2 regions of the Ruminiclostridium josui JCM 17888 genome follow, and region 2 is predicted to be linked to the other one. Evidence: riboswitches for the same ligand, from Rfam matches in the RefSeq annotation. Region 2 holds a riboswitch; the other holds the start of a gene.
The links. A riboswitch is a leader RNA that binds a small molecule or an ion and turns the genes downstream of it on or off. The one in region 2 is predicted to bind cobalamin.

Region 1: linked by a shared signal. The riboswitch ahead of K412_RS0105365 (energy-coupling factor ABC transporter permease) and the one ahead of K412_RS0107015 (ABC transporter substrate-binding protein) in region 2 are both predicted to bind cobalamin.

What each region holds. Positions count from the first base shown of each region.
Region 1 is NZ_JAGE01000001.1:1,159,826-1,167,978, forward strand. It holds gene K412_RS0105350 (ATP-binding cassette domain-containing protein) at 1-60, opposite strand, end outside; gene cbiQ (cobalt ECF transporter T component CbiQ) at 73-849, opposite strand; gene K412_RS0105360 (energy-coupling factor ABC transporter substrate-binding protein) at 846-1,172, opposite strand; gene K412_RS0105365 (energy-coupling factor ABC transporter permease) at 1,175-1,915, opposite strand; cobalamin riboswitch at 2,046-2,243, opposite strand; gene K412_RS0105375 (JAB domain-containing protein) at 2,594-3,298, opposite strand; gene K412_RS0105380 (hypothetical protein) at 3,300-3,536, opposite strand; gene K412_RS0105385 (hypothetical protein) at 3,637-5,283, opposite strand; gene K412_RS0105390 (DUF6075 family protein) at 5,331-5,738, opposite strand; gene K412_RS0105395 (VirB4-like conjugal transfer ATPase, CD1110 family) at 5,774-8,104, opposite strand; gene K412_RS0105400 (PrgI family protein) at 8,097-8,153, opposite strand, start outside.
Region 2 is NZ_JAGE01000001.1:1,469,664-1,477,816, reverse strand. It holds gene K412_RS0107020 (phosphopentomutase) at 1-824, shown strand, start outside; cobalamin riboswitch at 920-1,103, shown strand; gene K412_RS0107015 (ABC transporter substrate-binding protein) at 1,232-2,227, shown strand; gene K412_RS0107010 (FecCD family ABC transporter permease) at 2,240-3,292, shown strand; gene K412_RS0107005 (ABC transporter ATP-binding protein) at 3,294-4,511, shown strand; gene K412_RS0107000 (ASKHA domain-containing protein) at 4,530-6,371, opposite strand; gene K412_RS0106995 (DUF1638 domain-containing protein) at 6,364-7,125, opposite strand; gene K412_RS0106990 (cobalamin B12-binding domain-containing protein) at 7,191-7,835, opposite strand.

The DNA.
Region 1 (8,153 bases), 310 kb from region 2:
ATGTGTTCCATCAGTATATGTGTAATGAAGGTCCTTTACCTCCAGGATGTTCTCTATCATGAATAACTCCTCCTATACTTGCTTTAAAGCTATTGAAGATAAAACAAGTATGACGTTGATGGTTACTGCCAGGACATATCCTTTCCAATGCTTTTCATAGGTTTCTTCAAGTACATTGAGCTCTCCCTCGTATCCTCTTGCCTCCAGTGCAGTGTATAGTTCATCCGAACGCTTGTATGATTTTATGAAGAGCATGGAAATCAATGAGCCTAAAGAGCGATATCCGGCAGTCAGGCTTGAATAGCCCATACGGCAATTCTGTGCATTATAGATGGTATCTGCAGTTTCCAGCAATACAAATATAAACCTGTATACAAGCCCCATAAGCTCCACTAAAAGCTTTGGCATCCGAAGTCTCCGTAGTGCCGCCAGCAAATCCACCATAGGGGTACTAAGGGACAGAAAATAAAGGCATGAGACAGCTCCCAGTGCTTTGAAAAACAGCTTAATCGCCTCTTGCAGCCCTTCATTTGAGACACCTATCCATGTTCCTGCAACAGGAATTGCTGCCAGCAGGCTTTCTGGTTGCTCGGATATATTCACTGCAACGGTAGACACCCCTATTATCAAAAAAGAAACAGGCAATAACAGTAGTTTTATAAAAAAACGGAGGGGAGTCCCACCTCTTGAGACGGTCATACCCCCCATAATAAAAATCACTGCAACCGATATTATCAAGTTATCTGCCCATAGACATACAGCCAGCGTCAGCAAGGCAAATGTAACCTTTTGCAAGGGGTCTGTATGTTTAAGCTTTGAGCTGTAAGCATATTTATCTATAGAAATCATGCGCTCTTCTCATCTTCTTTCTTTCTGCGGCCTTTCAAATAACCTAATCCATACCCGATTATGCCGGCGCCGATAGCAGCTTGCAATGCAAAAAGCAAGCTCTCAATCTCTCCGCTTTTCGGTTCAAAAATGGGTGAGAACCAAGGTTCATAATCTGCATTTATTTCTGCTATTGCCTCCTCCGCTTGCCCATCTGCTCCACCAAACTCAGCATCTTTAGCAATAAACAACGGAATAATTGCTAAAGCTATAATAATAAGAATCAACAGCAGGTTAACAGAAAGATTATTTTTTTTTGTTTGCCTTGTCGCTTCAGTTTGCATGATTAAGCCCCCTTTTGTAATAGATTTAAGCTCTTCAATTCATCTTTGCCATAAGCAGCTATGGCATTAAATATTAATACTGTAAGTATACCTTCACTGATTGCAAGAGGAATCTGTGTCACTGCAAAAATACCCATAAACTTAGCCAGTGATGCAGCAAAACCACCTACTTCAGCTGGAAAAGCTAGCGCAAGCTGCACTGATGTCACCATATACGTCAACAGATCACCCAGTGCTGCCGCTAAAAACACTGCCAGCCATTGAGGTCCTTTCGCTTTCTTTACCAGCTTGTACGTTGCAAATGCAACAATAGGTCCTACAACTGCCATTGAAAAGGTATTTGCGCCAAGCGTTGTTAGTCCGCCATGAGCTAAAAGTATAGCCTGAAACAAAAGCACTATCAGACCCAGTACTGACATAGCTGTTGGGCCAAAAAGGATAGTTCCCAATCCCAATCCTGTTGGATGTGAACAGCTTCCTGTAACAGAAGGTATTTTGAGTGCGGAAAGTACAAATGCAAATGCACCTGCCATTGCAAGATATATTTTTAATCGCGGATTTTCTCGTACAGTTTTATTTATTGAAAATAGTCCTATAACTATAAATGGTACGCACAATACTCCCCATGAGATTGCCCAGACCGGAGGTAAGAATCCTTCCATGATATGCATAGCTGAAGCCATTGTTGGCATCAGTATTACCATAAGTCCAAGACCCAAAGCCAATTGTAATTTTTTGGACATAATACTCACTCCTCATACAAATATTATTTTACAAACAAAAAACCTCTCAACATAAATAGTCAAGAGGTCATGCATACCCGGAATAATACTGTGCAGACATACACAACACCCCCTATCGCTCGTAGAGTAAATGGTGTTAAAAATGCAGGCAGGTCTTCTGGCTCAAGCATCATCATTCTCCAAACCTTCCCAGTTTCCCAGTGGTATCTATGGAGAACTCCACTTTTACAGCGGCGTGACCGCGCGGGATTTTCACCCGTCTTCCCTTTTCACTGATTCACACATTTTCTAGTAATGCATAACCAGCACCTGATTTTATATTAAATTATTAATATATTATATCATTATTCAGATTATTTCAATGGATTATTTCATGTTTTATAAGATAATTTTGTCCAGTTCTGTAATTGCTTTCAGTTATAGATGATTTGATTTGTTCAAGGTAATACCAGGAGCTATGCAATTACCTGTATATTTGAAGGTGTAAGCTCCTTGGCGAGTGCTTTTGTCACACCAATTATATCCGCCTTTGCAGCAGAATAATTAAACTCACAATATGCCCCATATGAAAGAAACATTTATTATCTTTACTTTTTCTCACAAGCATGTGCTTTAAAACACTTTGGGTGTACTTGAAAACACCTTTAAGATTACAAATCTAATCTTTAAAATCCAGTTCTAACGTGAGTGTGTATGCTGAACCCTATTCAGCTTTTCCTTTGCAGTAGATGCACCTAATTCAATCACCCCATAATTTGCAATACTTCTGCTCTCTTTGGGAAGTTCTCCTTTCTCTGCCATAGAAGTATAAATTGTATCGGCAACAATAATATGATCCAAAACCTTAATCCCAAGCGGATGAAAAATATCAACTATTCTCTGTGTCAATGTTTTATCTTCCATAGAGAAATTTTGGGAGCCTCCGGGATGGTTATGGGCTAAAATTATTGCGTTACAATCGCAGGCAAGAGCATATTTTAATATTTCTCGCGGATAAACTGGTGCCTGTCCGATACTCCCTTCAGACATGATTTTGGTTTCGATTATGTTATTACCGCTGTCTAAAAAAGAAACCATAAACCTTTCTTTATCCTTCATCCCTCCTAAAAGGGCTAAAAAGTACTGTCCTGATGCAGTTGATGAATTGAGTATAATCTTATCATCTTTCTCATAGACTTTCAAAATATTATAAGATGCAATAAATTCATTGAGAAGTCCGATTTTTTCCAGCTGTTTTTCATTCGGCTCCATGATGTGAGGATGTTCCAGGATATTGAAAGGGTTGTTTGTTTTCACGTACTGTTGAAGCTTTTTATAGGGGAGTCCTGTTAAGCTTGTCAGTCCTTTTAAGAATTTTTCGGTGTGTTGCATTTCCTGTTTCATGCTATGCTTGCCCCCCTTCTTCATCAAACATCTCAATGACGGACTTTATACTTTTCAACTTTTCACAAGTCTCAAGAGGTAAATCAATTGATTCCAGATTTATAAAAAAGTTTTTTATCCCCATGCACTGAAAGCATTTGTAGATTTTTTCGTTTGTGTTATCGTCCAGGTCAATTAGTTTAGCCAGTATATTCACACACTTTGAATATTCCGTATTCCTTGTTTCTTTTAAATTCATGGAGTTATCCCGCCTTTCATTTAACTTAGTTTTACGAATTACATATTCCTTTTTGGTGTTCTCCCTATGGAAACCGGAACTTGTATAAGGCTACATATGCTTAACCTTCAATAAGCTGCATAAATAACTGCTGATATTCATCCTCCATTAACTCATTTAACAGTTCAATCTGTTCAGAATTGAAGTGGTATTCGGCAATCATATCAACATGGGTTTTTGAGGCTAATTCTATATGCAGGATTGTTTCCGTAGTGGTAATAGTCTCTTCTACCTCGTTGCCGTCCTCATCTTCGGTTATAATGGTCTCCTCATGCTCAATCGTTTCTATCCAATAGTTAATTTGGTTCATATCCCAGAAGATACTGCGCAAGATGCCTACCTTTGTATCATCAAGAGTGGCGACATCCATACCATTATCGGGATCAGCAGCAGTCTTGACAGCATAAACAGGCAATATTTCTCTCCAGTTGTTAACGGTAGTACTGCTCCCGCTATTGGAGGACAACTCAAGCGTATCATGAGGGTTTTCAGCCTGTATTTGTTCGATTCTTGAATAATATTCCTCATTAAGCTGTTGTACTACCTCTGTCATGGTCGGCATGTTATCACCTGGGCTTTCATTGGAGAAGAATACTCCGAAAACCGATCCTAATAAAAACCCTGCAAGACATATAACAAGAACAATAACGAGCACTACCCATCCACCTGCAGCAATGAGAGCAATCGTTCCTTTTACAGCTAAAATAATTGCTTTAATGGCAGCTATCATTGCTTTTACCGTCATCTTTGCCGTAAAAGCTGCAGCTCTAGCTGCTGCCCTTGCCGCCTGTACCGCCCTCTGGGTAGCCTGTGCAGTTTTAACTGCGGCTTTTGCTGCTGCCTGTGATGTTTTAATGGCGGTTTTAGCAGTACGTTTAGCAGTTATAACCGATTTTTTTACTGTCTTGACTGTACCTTTAGAGCCTTCCTTTATTGTCTTAATGCTGGTTTTAGCAGATTGCTTAACGGTGTGGCCAGTTTTACTATAAAAGTATGTATTTCGTCTTAAAGCGTTTCCAGTCGGTCTGGGTACTGGATGTTGAGGGGAGTGTGTAGTTATATACCCGGACGTTTGTCTTGCCTGCGTCCGGAAAGTTCTTCTTGCCTCCGGGATTGAACTGGACTTAGTTAATTGTGGATTCACTCTGCTTTGAACAAACCAGCGTTTTCTTGCTTCATCTGGTTTTGATAGAGTAAATTTTCTGTTTGCAATTTCTTTTAACCTCATTTGAGAAGAATTTTGTTTATTAGCCTTGTTCGATATAAATTGAGTGTTTTTCTGCTTTGCTGCATCCTTAACTTTAGCCGGAGCGTAATTTTGTTGCGTGGTTTGATGTGCTTCTGTTCGGGCAGCATTTCTTTGAACTAATTCCTTTGCTTCGCTCTGTGACGACTGGTAAACATTATCGGTATTATGGGTATCAGACCAAGTGGAATCATTATCCTGCGCCTTACGGTTTTTGATTTTTTCTATTACTTTCTTGCCGTATATTTTCGCTATATATTCACCTTTACGGGTGATGTTTTTCGCACCGTCACTGACAATGTTTTCGGCATAATCCACATAGTTACTGTCATCATTTTGCACAAGCTGTTCAGACCGCTCTTTGGTGCGAATATAAGAATTCTTTGCTCTCCTGGTTACATCCATTGTCTTGTCTAGTACCTTAATATACTTCCTGGTCTGTTTTGTTTTGATCTCCTTCAATACACACACCCCCTCCCATGGTTAGCATTCGATTTATATTGCAAGTATTATCGTTCTTTCCCGGCAGGGCCCAATACAGAACGCTCCAAACTCCTGCAATACTCAGGATACCGAAGTCTGATTGCTTCGAAAAAGTATGGAGCAAAACTACAGTCAAATAAGTAATACGGTGCAGAATATTGTTCTTTACCTTCCTCCGTCCATCCGTTCCACAGGTTAAATGCAAGCCGGCATAAACGCTTTGTACTTCCGGTCTGCCATGGAGCCGAAAGTCCCTCCGGCTTTATAAGGCTCTCCTCAAAGTCAAAGAGAGCGGTAATATGGTTTCTAGTTTCTGCACTAATCCCTACTGTATAGAAAAACGCTTTGCGGAATACATCGTTGTTGCGTGCCACTTTGATCATGTTGTAATAAAAAGTCTCATGTTCCTTACTAGCAAATTGGATACTCTCCACTAAATTTCCCTCCTTGGATTTATTCCTTTTGAAATTTACGCCTGCTCGCCAGGCTTTGTGGTCATCAGGCGGTAGAGCTTAGTGTTTCTCGGAAACTGGTCGGTAAAGGGAACAAGAGAGCTACCCACCTTGATAAGTCCGTTACCGGCATCCACGTTGGTGATGTAGGAAAGCTGAAGATCTGAAATGTTTAGGAGCTTCGCAAGCTCTATGCCGTCTGTACTTGCCTGATTAAGCATGACTATGAATTCGGAATTAGCCAGCATGGTACGAGCGGTATGGCTTTGCAGAAGATCATCAACATTTTGTGTGATACCGGTACAAAAAGCACCGTACTTTCGAACACGTTTCCAAAGAGTAAACAGGAAATTGGCGCTATACTCATGCTGGAAAAGTAGGTATATTTCATCAATGATAATAAAGATGTTTTTACCTTTCGCACGGTTTTGCGTGATGCGATTAAAAATACTGTCTAGCACTACCAGCATCCCAATAGGGAGGAGTTGCTTACCAAGATCAAGGATATCGTAACAGATCAGACGGTTGTTTACATCTACATTGGTTGGTTTTGCAAAAGTGTTCAGGCTGCCGCTGGTAAATAGCTCGATGGCAAGTCCGATTTCCTGAGCTTCCGGTTCTTCCTGTCTCAAAAGTTCTGCATGAAAATCCTGCAGAGTTGGAGGATTTCCATTATAGTTGCTTTGAAGATATTTCCTATACACGCTGGCAGTACAGCGGTCAATCAGAGACTTCTGCTTTGCTCCCAGGTTATGGCCTCCGATAAGCTGCTCACACAGGGACAGGACAAATTCAGATTTCAGGATGACAGGATTTGCCCCATCTCCATAGTCCTTGTTCATATCCATTGCATTGATGTGATTGGGAGAAGTTGCTGATATATGGATAATCTCACCGCCCATTGCTTTTACAAGGGAGGAATACTCCCTTTCCGGATCAATCAGGATAATGTCGTCATCACTGGACAGTATCTGGTTAACAATTTCCCTCTTAGCGGTAAAACTCTTACCGGAGCCGGAAACGCCTAAAAGAAAAGAGTTCCCATTGAGCAGGTGTTTCCTGTTGGCAATGATCATGTTCTTGCTGATAACGTTCTGACCGTAATAAATGCCACCATGGTGGGAGATTTCCTGCGCCCGGAAGGGAATAAACACCGCCGTGCTTTCGGTAGTCAGCGTCCGGATTGCATCAATTTTTCGCAAGCCATAAGGCAATACCGTATTTAAACCATCCATCTGCTGGAATGTCAGTGTAGAGAATTGGCACAGATGTTTCCGTGCTGTAGTAAACAAGGTTTCCGTATCGCTGTCAAGTTGCTCTTTGCTGTCCGCAATATGCACCATTGTCAGGACTGCAAACATCATCCGCTGGTCACGGGTGGTCAGATCGTCGAGAAATTCCTTGCTTTCCTTGCGCTGCTGCTCCATATCATAGGGTACAACTGCTGAAAAGTTGTTGCTTTGATTCTGTCTTCTCTGCCAGTTGGTAATGTTAGTTTCCACACCCAGAAGACGGCTTTCCACCTCCCGAACAGCCTCATCGGTTGGAATAGGGATAATATCAAGTGATAACATCATATTCCGGTTTAAATCACATAGCTCGGACACCATGCTGTCTTTTATATAGCTTGCAAACTCACGCAGAAAGATGACACGGCCGTATTTGTTTCCCATCCGGAAGTGGTCTTTCTCAAACTCAAAAGTATCGGGACAGATATAGTCCTTAAAATCATGACCCTTTTTCATTGATTCAGACAGGTTAAAATAGAAATCCGTTTCCTCACCGGAACGAAAAAAATCGTGCAGGATTCTAAGGCGGTCGGTAGCATCCAGTTCCACACACTTTGATCCAAGGCGGGAGAAATGGGTGATGAGGTCTGTTCCTATACGGGAAAAGTAATTCCGCGCTTCCTCAATATTCTTCTTCATTACAGACACGGTAACATATTTGTCCTGCACAATGCTATTGGCACCTGTTGCTTTATCCAAAAGCATCTGGTTATATTCCCTGCGATATTCGTCCAGCCTGTCACCTTTTAGGGGGATTAGAATAGAGCTTTCAAAGTCTGCTTTATTCAAGCGTCGGTTATTAATGGTGATTTTGGTAGTCGCCCCGCTGTCAAAGGAGTTGAGTAACTCAGAATAGCACAGGAACATCGCTTCCTTATCCTCTTTGGAGGCTACCGCATAATTGATATCCTCGAAACGAAAGGTTTTGGAAAACTTGTTGCCCACCCGGAAAATTCCGTCCGGCCATATGGTTCGAATGGGAATTGCCTGCTGAACACCTTTGGGGACGATAAACTTTTCTTTATCCTGTTTCATGATTTTTTGTAGGGTTTTAATCATGACGTCTCAATTCCTCCTTTTCATGCTTCTCAATAGTCTGTTTCAACGC
Region 2 (8,153 bases):
CAGGAAAAGGTGTTCTTGGAAACTGCGCTGCATCGGGAACTGAAATAATCAAGGAATACGGCGAAGAACACATGAAAACAGGAAAGCTTATAGTCTATACGTCGGCGGACAGTGTATTTCAGATAGCAGCCCATGAGGAAGTTGTCCCTTTGGAAGAATTGTACCGTATTTGTAGTATAGCAAGGGAAATGCTGCAAGGGGAACATATGGTTGGTCGTGTTATTGCCAGGCCGTTTATAGGTGAACCGGGTAATTTTACAAGAACACCAAACAGAAGGGATTTTTCTGCAGAGCCCACATCGGATACGGTTTTGGATATTCTAAGTAAAAAGGGTCTGGATGTTATTGCAGTAGGAAAAATTGAGGATATATTTTCGAAAAAGGGAGTCACTGTTGCTGAACATACAAAAAACAACATGGATGGTGTTGACGTTACATTAAAATTTATGGCTCAAAAGAATAAAGGCTTAATTTTTACAAATCTTGTAGATTTTGACATGGTATTCGGACACAGAAATAATCCGCAAGGCTATAAACAGGCTTTAGAGGAATTTGATAATAGGTTGCCTGAAATTTTATCAGCAATGAAAGACAACGATATGCTGATAATTACAGCGGACCATGGCTGTGACCCTACTACTCCAAGTACTGACCATTCAAGGGAACATGTACCAGTAATTATCTATGGCAAAGGTATACGAGAGGATATAAATCTTGGAACAAGAAAAACTTTTGCTGATATAGCCTGCACCATTGCAGATGTTTTTAATGCAGAGAACAAATTCCCGGGACAAAGTTTTTTAAAAGAGATTATCAAATATTAATATAGTTTGACATATATGGTATTGAATTGACAGATTCGCTAAAGTAAGAAATTTGGACGAAAATGTCTCCTAATTGTATTTGCTATTAACTTTATTTTATATTAGTATATACAGTATAACTTAATAAAAGCTACAGATAAGGGAAGCAGGTTTGAGCCCTGCACGGTCCCGCCGCTGTGTTGGAGGAGTTCTCCATATAATCCACTGGTATATTAACTGGGAAGGAATGGAGAGTGTTGATGCCTTAGTCAGAATACCTGTCTGTATGCTTACACTGTTAACTCTACGAGTGATAGGGGGTGTGTTTATTTGAAATCCGGATGGAATTATGCCCTTTAAACACAAAACGTTTAAAGGGCTTTTGTATTTAAAGAGTAAAAATATGTAATGTTAGGAGATACTAGAAAATGAAAAGAAATTTGAAAATCTTATCTTTGATATTAGCAGTGATTTTTATAACCGGAATCTTGGGGGCATGTAATAACAATGCAAATCAGCAGGCACAGGAAACCACTCCGGTAATTAATACAAGCACTAAAACCGAAAAATTTCCTCTGACATTGGAGGATTCAAAGGGCACAAAGGTAACTATTAAGGCAAAGCCGGAGAAAATAGTAAGTTTGCCCCTTGGTACTTGTGAAATGCTTATGTCTATGATAGATAAAAGCAGAATTGCCGCTTTGACTTATTATGTAGACGATGCCAATGTTTCCAATATTGCGGCTGAAGCTAAGGGAGTAGGGAAGAGAACTGAGACCAATGCGGAAAAAATAATTGCATTGCAGCCGGATCTTGTTCTTATGGATAGTATGTCAGATGCAAATGTCATTAAGCAGCTAAGAGATGCAAATATAACAGTGTTTATGCTAAATATACCATCAAATATTGATGAGGTGAAAGAAAACCTTGAAATTTTGGGAAAAATTGTAGGTGAGGAAGCCAAAGCACAAGAAATAATTGAATGGATAAATCAAAAGCTAAAGGTTATATCCGATAAAATTGAGCAAATTAACGATGACCAGAAACAAACTGTACTTGATTACAGTGAAATGAGTAGCACAAGTGGTAAGGGGACTAATTTTGATGACATTGTTACAAGAGCCGGGCTTATAAACCCAGTATCAAGGGATGGACTTGAAGGATGGCCTGAGTTGTCTAAGGAAATGATAATAAAGTATAACCCCCAGATTATTATTCTGCCGTCCTGGTATTATGATACTAAGATTAACTTTGATTCTTTGAGTGAAAAAATAAAGGCTGATAAGGCACTTGCTGATATAAACGCAGTAAAGAATAATAAAATTATTTCAATACCCTATAATCATATTTCATCAACATCTCAATACGCTGTACTGGCAGTGGAGGATATAGCAAAGGTTGCCTATCCGGAACTGTTTAAGTAATCCGGAGGAAACATGAAAAATACTAAAATCAAAAAAAACCTGACAAATATAGGAATTATACCGGGAATGCTGATTCTTCTGCTGATTGTAATGGTTGCGGGAACAGCAATAGGAGCTGTGAATGTACCTTTCTTCGATACCTTTAAAATCATTTTGAAAAATATCGGTATTTTAAAAAATGCAACATTTGCTGAAGGACAAGAACCTATAATTTTTCTTGTTAGGTTTCCAAGAGTGTTGGTAGCTGCACTTGCAGGGACAGCCCTTGCTTCATCCGGTGCAGTTATGCAGGGAATGTTCAGAAATCCCATGGCAGACCCGGGATTATTGGGAATATCCAGTGGTTCCGGTTTAGGAGCTGTTCTAGCTATAAAGTTAGGGTTAACTGCTGTAAGCATGTATTTTATGCCGATGTTTGCATTTACGGGAGCATTTGTTGCGATATTTGTAATTTACATACTGTCCTACAAAAAAGGTAAGGTACCTGTACTTACACTTATGCTTTCTGGAATTGCGGTGAGTACTTTTATAGGAGCAATAACAAATATTATATTAACTCTATCCTACGATTATCAGGTTAAAGAGTTTCTTTTCTGGTCTACAGGAGGCCTTGATGGCAGACGTTGGGAACACGTACAGTTGGTAGTGGTTCCAATTATTCTAAGTGTTACACTTATGTTTGTTTTTTCAAGGGACTTAAATGTTCTCATGTTGGGAGAAGAGGAAGCAAAGTCTGTAGGCTTGAGTTCAGGGAAAATACGAACCGTACTGCTGGTATTGGTCTCCATTGCCACAGCAAGTGCAGTTTGCGTAAGCGGAGCCATAAGTTTTGTGGGGCTGATTGTTCCTCACATAATGAGACTTCTGGTTGGTCCCAATTATAAAAAGCTGTTGCCTGCCAGCAGTATCGGAGGGGCTATTTTTCTTGTGGCTTGTGATCTTGTAGCACGTGTGGTAGTTGTTCCGTATGAGATTGGAGTAGGAATAATTACAGCATTAGTGGGAGCTCCTTATTTCCTTTACCTTTTGCTAAGAAGCAAAAAGGAAGGGGGGACGGTAATCTAATATGGATAACATTATTGAAATACAAAACCTCAGTTATGAGATTAATAATAAAAGAATCCTTGATAACATTTCCCTGAAAGTAAAACAAGGAGAGTTTGTTGGTCTAATAGGTCCCAACGGTGCAGGTAAAACCACACTGCTCAAAAGTTTGAACGGCATTTATAAAGCAGAAGGTACTGTAAAGGTCCAAGGAATATGGATAAATCATATAAGTAACAAAAGCCTTGCCGAAAAGGTTGCTTTGATGCATCAGAATACCCAAATAGATTTTCCATTCTCTGCAAGGGAAGTAGTACTTATGGGAAGGTATCCTTATCTTAAGAGACTGCAAAGAGAGAGTAAAGAGGATTATAAGATTGCAAGAAAAAACATGGAGTATACAGACACTGAAAAGCTAGAAGATTTTGCAATAAATGAGATGTCAGGAGGGGAAAGGCAGAGAGTACTTTTTGCCAAAACCTTGACACAGGAAACAGATGTCATACTTCTGGATGAACCTACTGCAAGTCTGGATATAACATATCAGGAACAGATATTCAAATATTCAAGGGACTTGTCTGATCAAGGAAAAACCGTATTAGCGGCAATCCATGACCTTAAAATTGCAGCGAAATACTGTACAAGACTTATTCTTATGAATGGCGGACAGGTTGTTGCAGATGGAAGTCCTGAGGATGTACTTACCTCCCTGAATTTGTCAAGAGTATATGGTGTAAATGCACTAGTTTACAAAAATAGAATAACAGGTTTGTTGGATATTTACATTCATAAGATTAATGAAAAAAACAAATCAGTAAGGTTTCACGTAATAGGCGGAGGTGGAACAGCCGGAAGTGTAATAAGACAGCTCTACGAACAAGGGTATTATATATCGGCAGGGGTTTTTTCTCAGGGCGACAGTGATATAGCATCAGCAGAAGTGTTTGGTATAGACTATCTTATGGAAAAGCCTTTCACCTGCATTTCCGATGAACTTTTCAATGAGAATATTGCATATATAAAGAATTCTCATACAACAATACTCTGCAATATGCCTTTGGGATTGCAAAATATGAGAAATCTGGAGGCTGCGGAGCAGGCGGAAAAGCTTGTTATAATTGAGGACGATCCGCCTGAGACCAGAGATTTTACAGACGGTAAAGCTACAGAAATATACAACCGCCTTAAAAAAAGGGCGGTTGCAGTAATAAATTCTTCCAGACTGCATGAGGTGCTTTAGAGAGAGAACGTATTCGATTTATATTTCCTCAAAGGTCATACAGTCTACGTAGTAATCATTAAAATCCTTACTGTTGGAAAGCTCTGTGTAATTAATGGATTTACTTATTTCCTGTGCCGCAGACAATAGGGACTTGTTGTTAAGAACATCTATAGCTCCCTGGGCTGCGGCGTTTCCCACAGATACTATGCGGCCTTCCAGTTCTTTTGGGATAAGGCCGATTTTTAATGCACTGTCAATATTAATATAGCTTCCGAAGCCACCTGCTAAATACACCTTCATAATATCATCAAAACTAATTCCGGCATTTTTGACAAGTACTCTTATTCCGGCAGCTATAGCAGATTTAGCATTCTGAATTTCACGAATGTCACGCTGGGTAAGAAGTATTTCACTGCCGGAAAGGGTTTCACTTGCTTTGCATAGTACAAAAGCAGTAACTCCGTCCACGGAAACAATTCTGTCACAAAGAGGTTCCTGCTCGGGAGAATCCGGCCTCCATGTCAAATCTATTCTTCCTGTATCGTCAACTATCCCAACTTCAAGAAGCTCTGCCAGAAGGTCAACAACACCTGTACCGCATAGTCCCATTGGTTTTGTATGCCCAATAGTGGTATATGATATTCCATGTTTTAAAGACACGCTGTTAATGGCACCAGTGACACTTCCCATGCCATTTTTTATATTTGCTCCCTCAAAAGCAGGACCTGCCGCTGCCGAACAGGCGTACATGCCGTTTTTGCCTCCAAGAACAATTTCTCCGTTGGTTCCTATATCAATTAACAGAGAAGCAGAAGTCTGCTGATGCATACCCACAGCCAGTACTGCTCCCACTGTATCTGCACCCACATATGCCGATACCCCGGGCAGAATATAAGCAGTGCCATTAGGATTAATATCTATGGATAATTCTCTGGCCCTTACCTTTACAGTGGAGGTGAAAACCGGAACAAAGGGTGCATAGGCAATATTTGACGGATTTACTTTAAGCAGCAGATGCAGCATAGTTGTGTTTCCCGCAAATGTTATTGCATAAATATCAATTGCAGAAATTCCTGTTTGTTTACATAAAATTGAAATAGATACATTTAATGACTGAATAAGCAAACTATTAAGATGTTCCAATCCATGTTGGTTTTCCATAATATAACTAATACGTGATATTACATCTGCACCAAATGCCTTTTGGGGATTTAGCAAGGAAGTAACTGAGACCTTGTTACCGGTAGTTAAGTCTACCAAGTAAGCAGCAATGGTGGTTGTTCCAATGTCTACAGCCACTCCGTACAAAGTATTTGCAGTATTTCCTGACTCCACTGCCACTATATTCAATGAGTCTTTTAAAAGGGTTACTTCAAAATTATTTTTTCTAATAGCATGGGGAATATTTCTTAAAAGCCCCAAATCGTTTATCTCAAGGGGATTATTGTTACATTCTCCATGCATTAATCTAATAAAATCTGAGGCAGAATTGTCAAGTGACGGTTTTTCAAGAACTTTACAAACCTTTGTAACCAGCGGATTTAGTTCATTATTTATCTGAATGCTTTCTGTAGCTATATTTGCAGAAAGATCATTACTGTCTATAGAAATTTCAATATCTGAGTGAATATTGTATCGGCAAGCCAATCTGTAGCCGTTTTCAAGAGCTTTTGTGCCAAGGAGTTTTATTTCTTCTTCTGTAGCTTGATTGCTGGTACCTTGGATAAGTTTTACTTTGCATTTACCACAAGTTCCATTCCCATTGCAGGGAGAATCAATATAATACTCATTTTCCCGGAGAAGTTCAAGTAAATTTTTGCCCTTGTCTGCCATATATACTTTTGTATTGTCTTTATTTCTGACCGTTACACTAAACATCCCGATTATCTCCTTCGACTGTTATTATGTCATTGTCATTAGACGGGGAAATTTTTGCGCCCGGCGGAACTATGAGAACTTCATTCTCATTAAATCTGCCATTTAACATATTTTCCAAAAGACTGGGATTACCGGGGACTTCAAAGAAATCCCAATTTAAAAAATCAGCAGCAGAGCGTGCCGCTGACCTGTAAAATTCATTGTTGTTTAAGCAATTCCATGAAATAAAACCGGCATTATTGTATTCTTTCATCCAGCTTTTATCCATTTCCATAAGATATTCGGCATTTTCTTCACCGTATTTCTGAATGTATTCCCTTTGGAGAGTCGTGTATTTAAGTTCCCCAGGCTGCCAGCCCCGTTCAATCCATCCAGCTGAGAACCAGTAAGTTCCGGGTTTCTGTCTGAATAAATCCATATACTTTTCCTTGGAGCCTAAAAGCAGGGTGATGCAGTCATGAGCTCTGGGGACTACCATGGGCAGCCGTTGGCTGCTTATTCCCGTAATTCCGTTACTGCAAAGTCCATAGCACACAATTATATAATCATAATCAGGACAGGTATCAAAGTAGTTATATGGAAAACCTTCATTTGCCTTGTCAATTTCATACTGAAGGCGTTTATTCAACTCATCAGGGGTATCGTGCAACCCTTGATGAACAAAGGTTACATCGGTATAATGCTCTGATTGACTGGCAAGATAGGATATTTCTCTGTTTAGTACATCACAAGCTATAACTTTTAGTCGAAGCAATTAATTTCACCCTTTACATTCAAACATACGCTAGGTTTGTACTGTTTACAATCATATAGGAAATGTTAAGCTTTCGCAGATTTGCATGCTTTAACAGCTTCCTCAGCAGCTGAAGCAGCATCCGGTGTATATATATCTGCTGCAATCTTATCGCAATAGCTTTGATTAACAGGGGCCCCGCCAATCATAATAGTCACTTTTTCTCTGATGCCGGCAGCTTTGGCAGCATTAACAACCATTTCCATTTCAGGCATAGTTGTTGTAAGTAAAGTAGAACAACATATTATTTGAGCATTTTCCTGAATTGCCATATCAATAAATTTCTGTGCAGGTACATTTACCCCTAAATCAACAACTTCCAAACCTCTTCCTTCCAGCATCATCTTAACCAAATTTTTACCGATGTCATGAAGATCACCAAATACTGTTCCTATAACAACCTTTCCTACAGCCTTTGCACCGCTGGAAACAAGAAGTGGTTTGAGAATATCGGTACCGGCATTCATAGCTCTTGCAGCTATCAGTACATCAGGAACGTAAATTTCATCATTTTTAAACTTTTCACCAATAACAGACATTCCATCCAACAAGCCGCTATTTAAAATTTCAGTAGCTGATAAACCTTCGTCAATAGCTTTTTGAACTAATTCTTTGACAACTTTGGCTTTGCCTGACTGCAATGCTTGAGAAATTTCATTTAATATACTCAATTGAATAACCTCACTTTACTATTCATTAGCCATTGCTAAAATTATCAATAACTATGTCATATATTATACAAAAAAAGTATAAATATTCAAATCATTATTATTCGATAATATTCTGACATTATATAAATGATTTTTGTAACAAATTACCTTAATTCATTAACTTTAAAGATTGTTAAAAAAAAATCAAAAAAACATTGACAATTAATTAACAAAGAGTTACAACTTAATTGTTAAATAATTAACATTGTAAATAAGAGCTTAAGGATGAAATGTTAAAAAAGCAACAAATTATAAACATTTAGTTGGTGGTTTAGAATT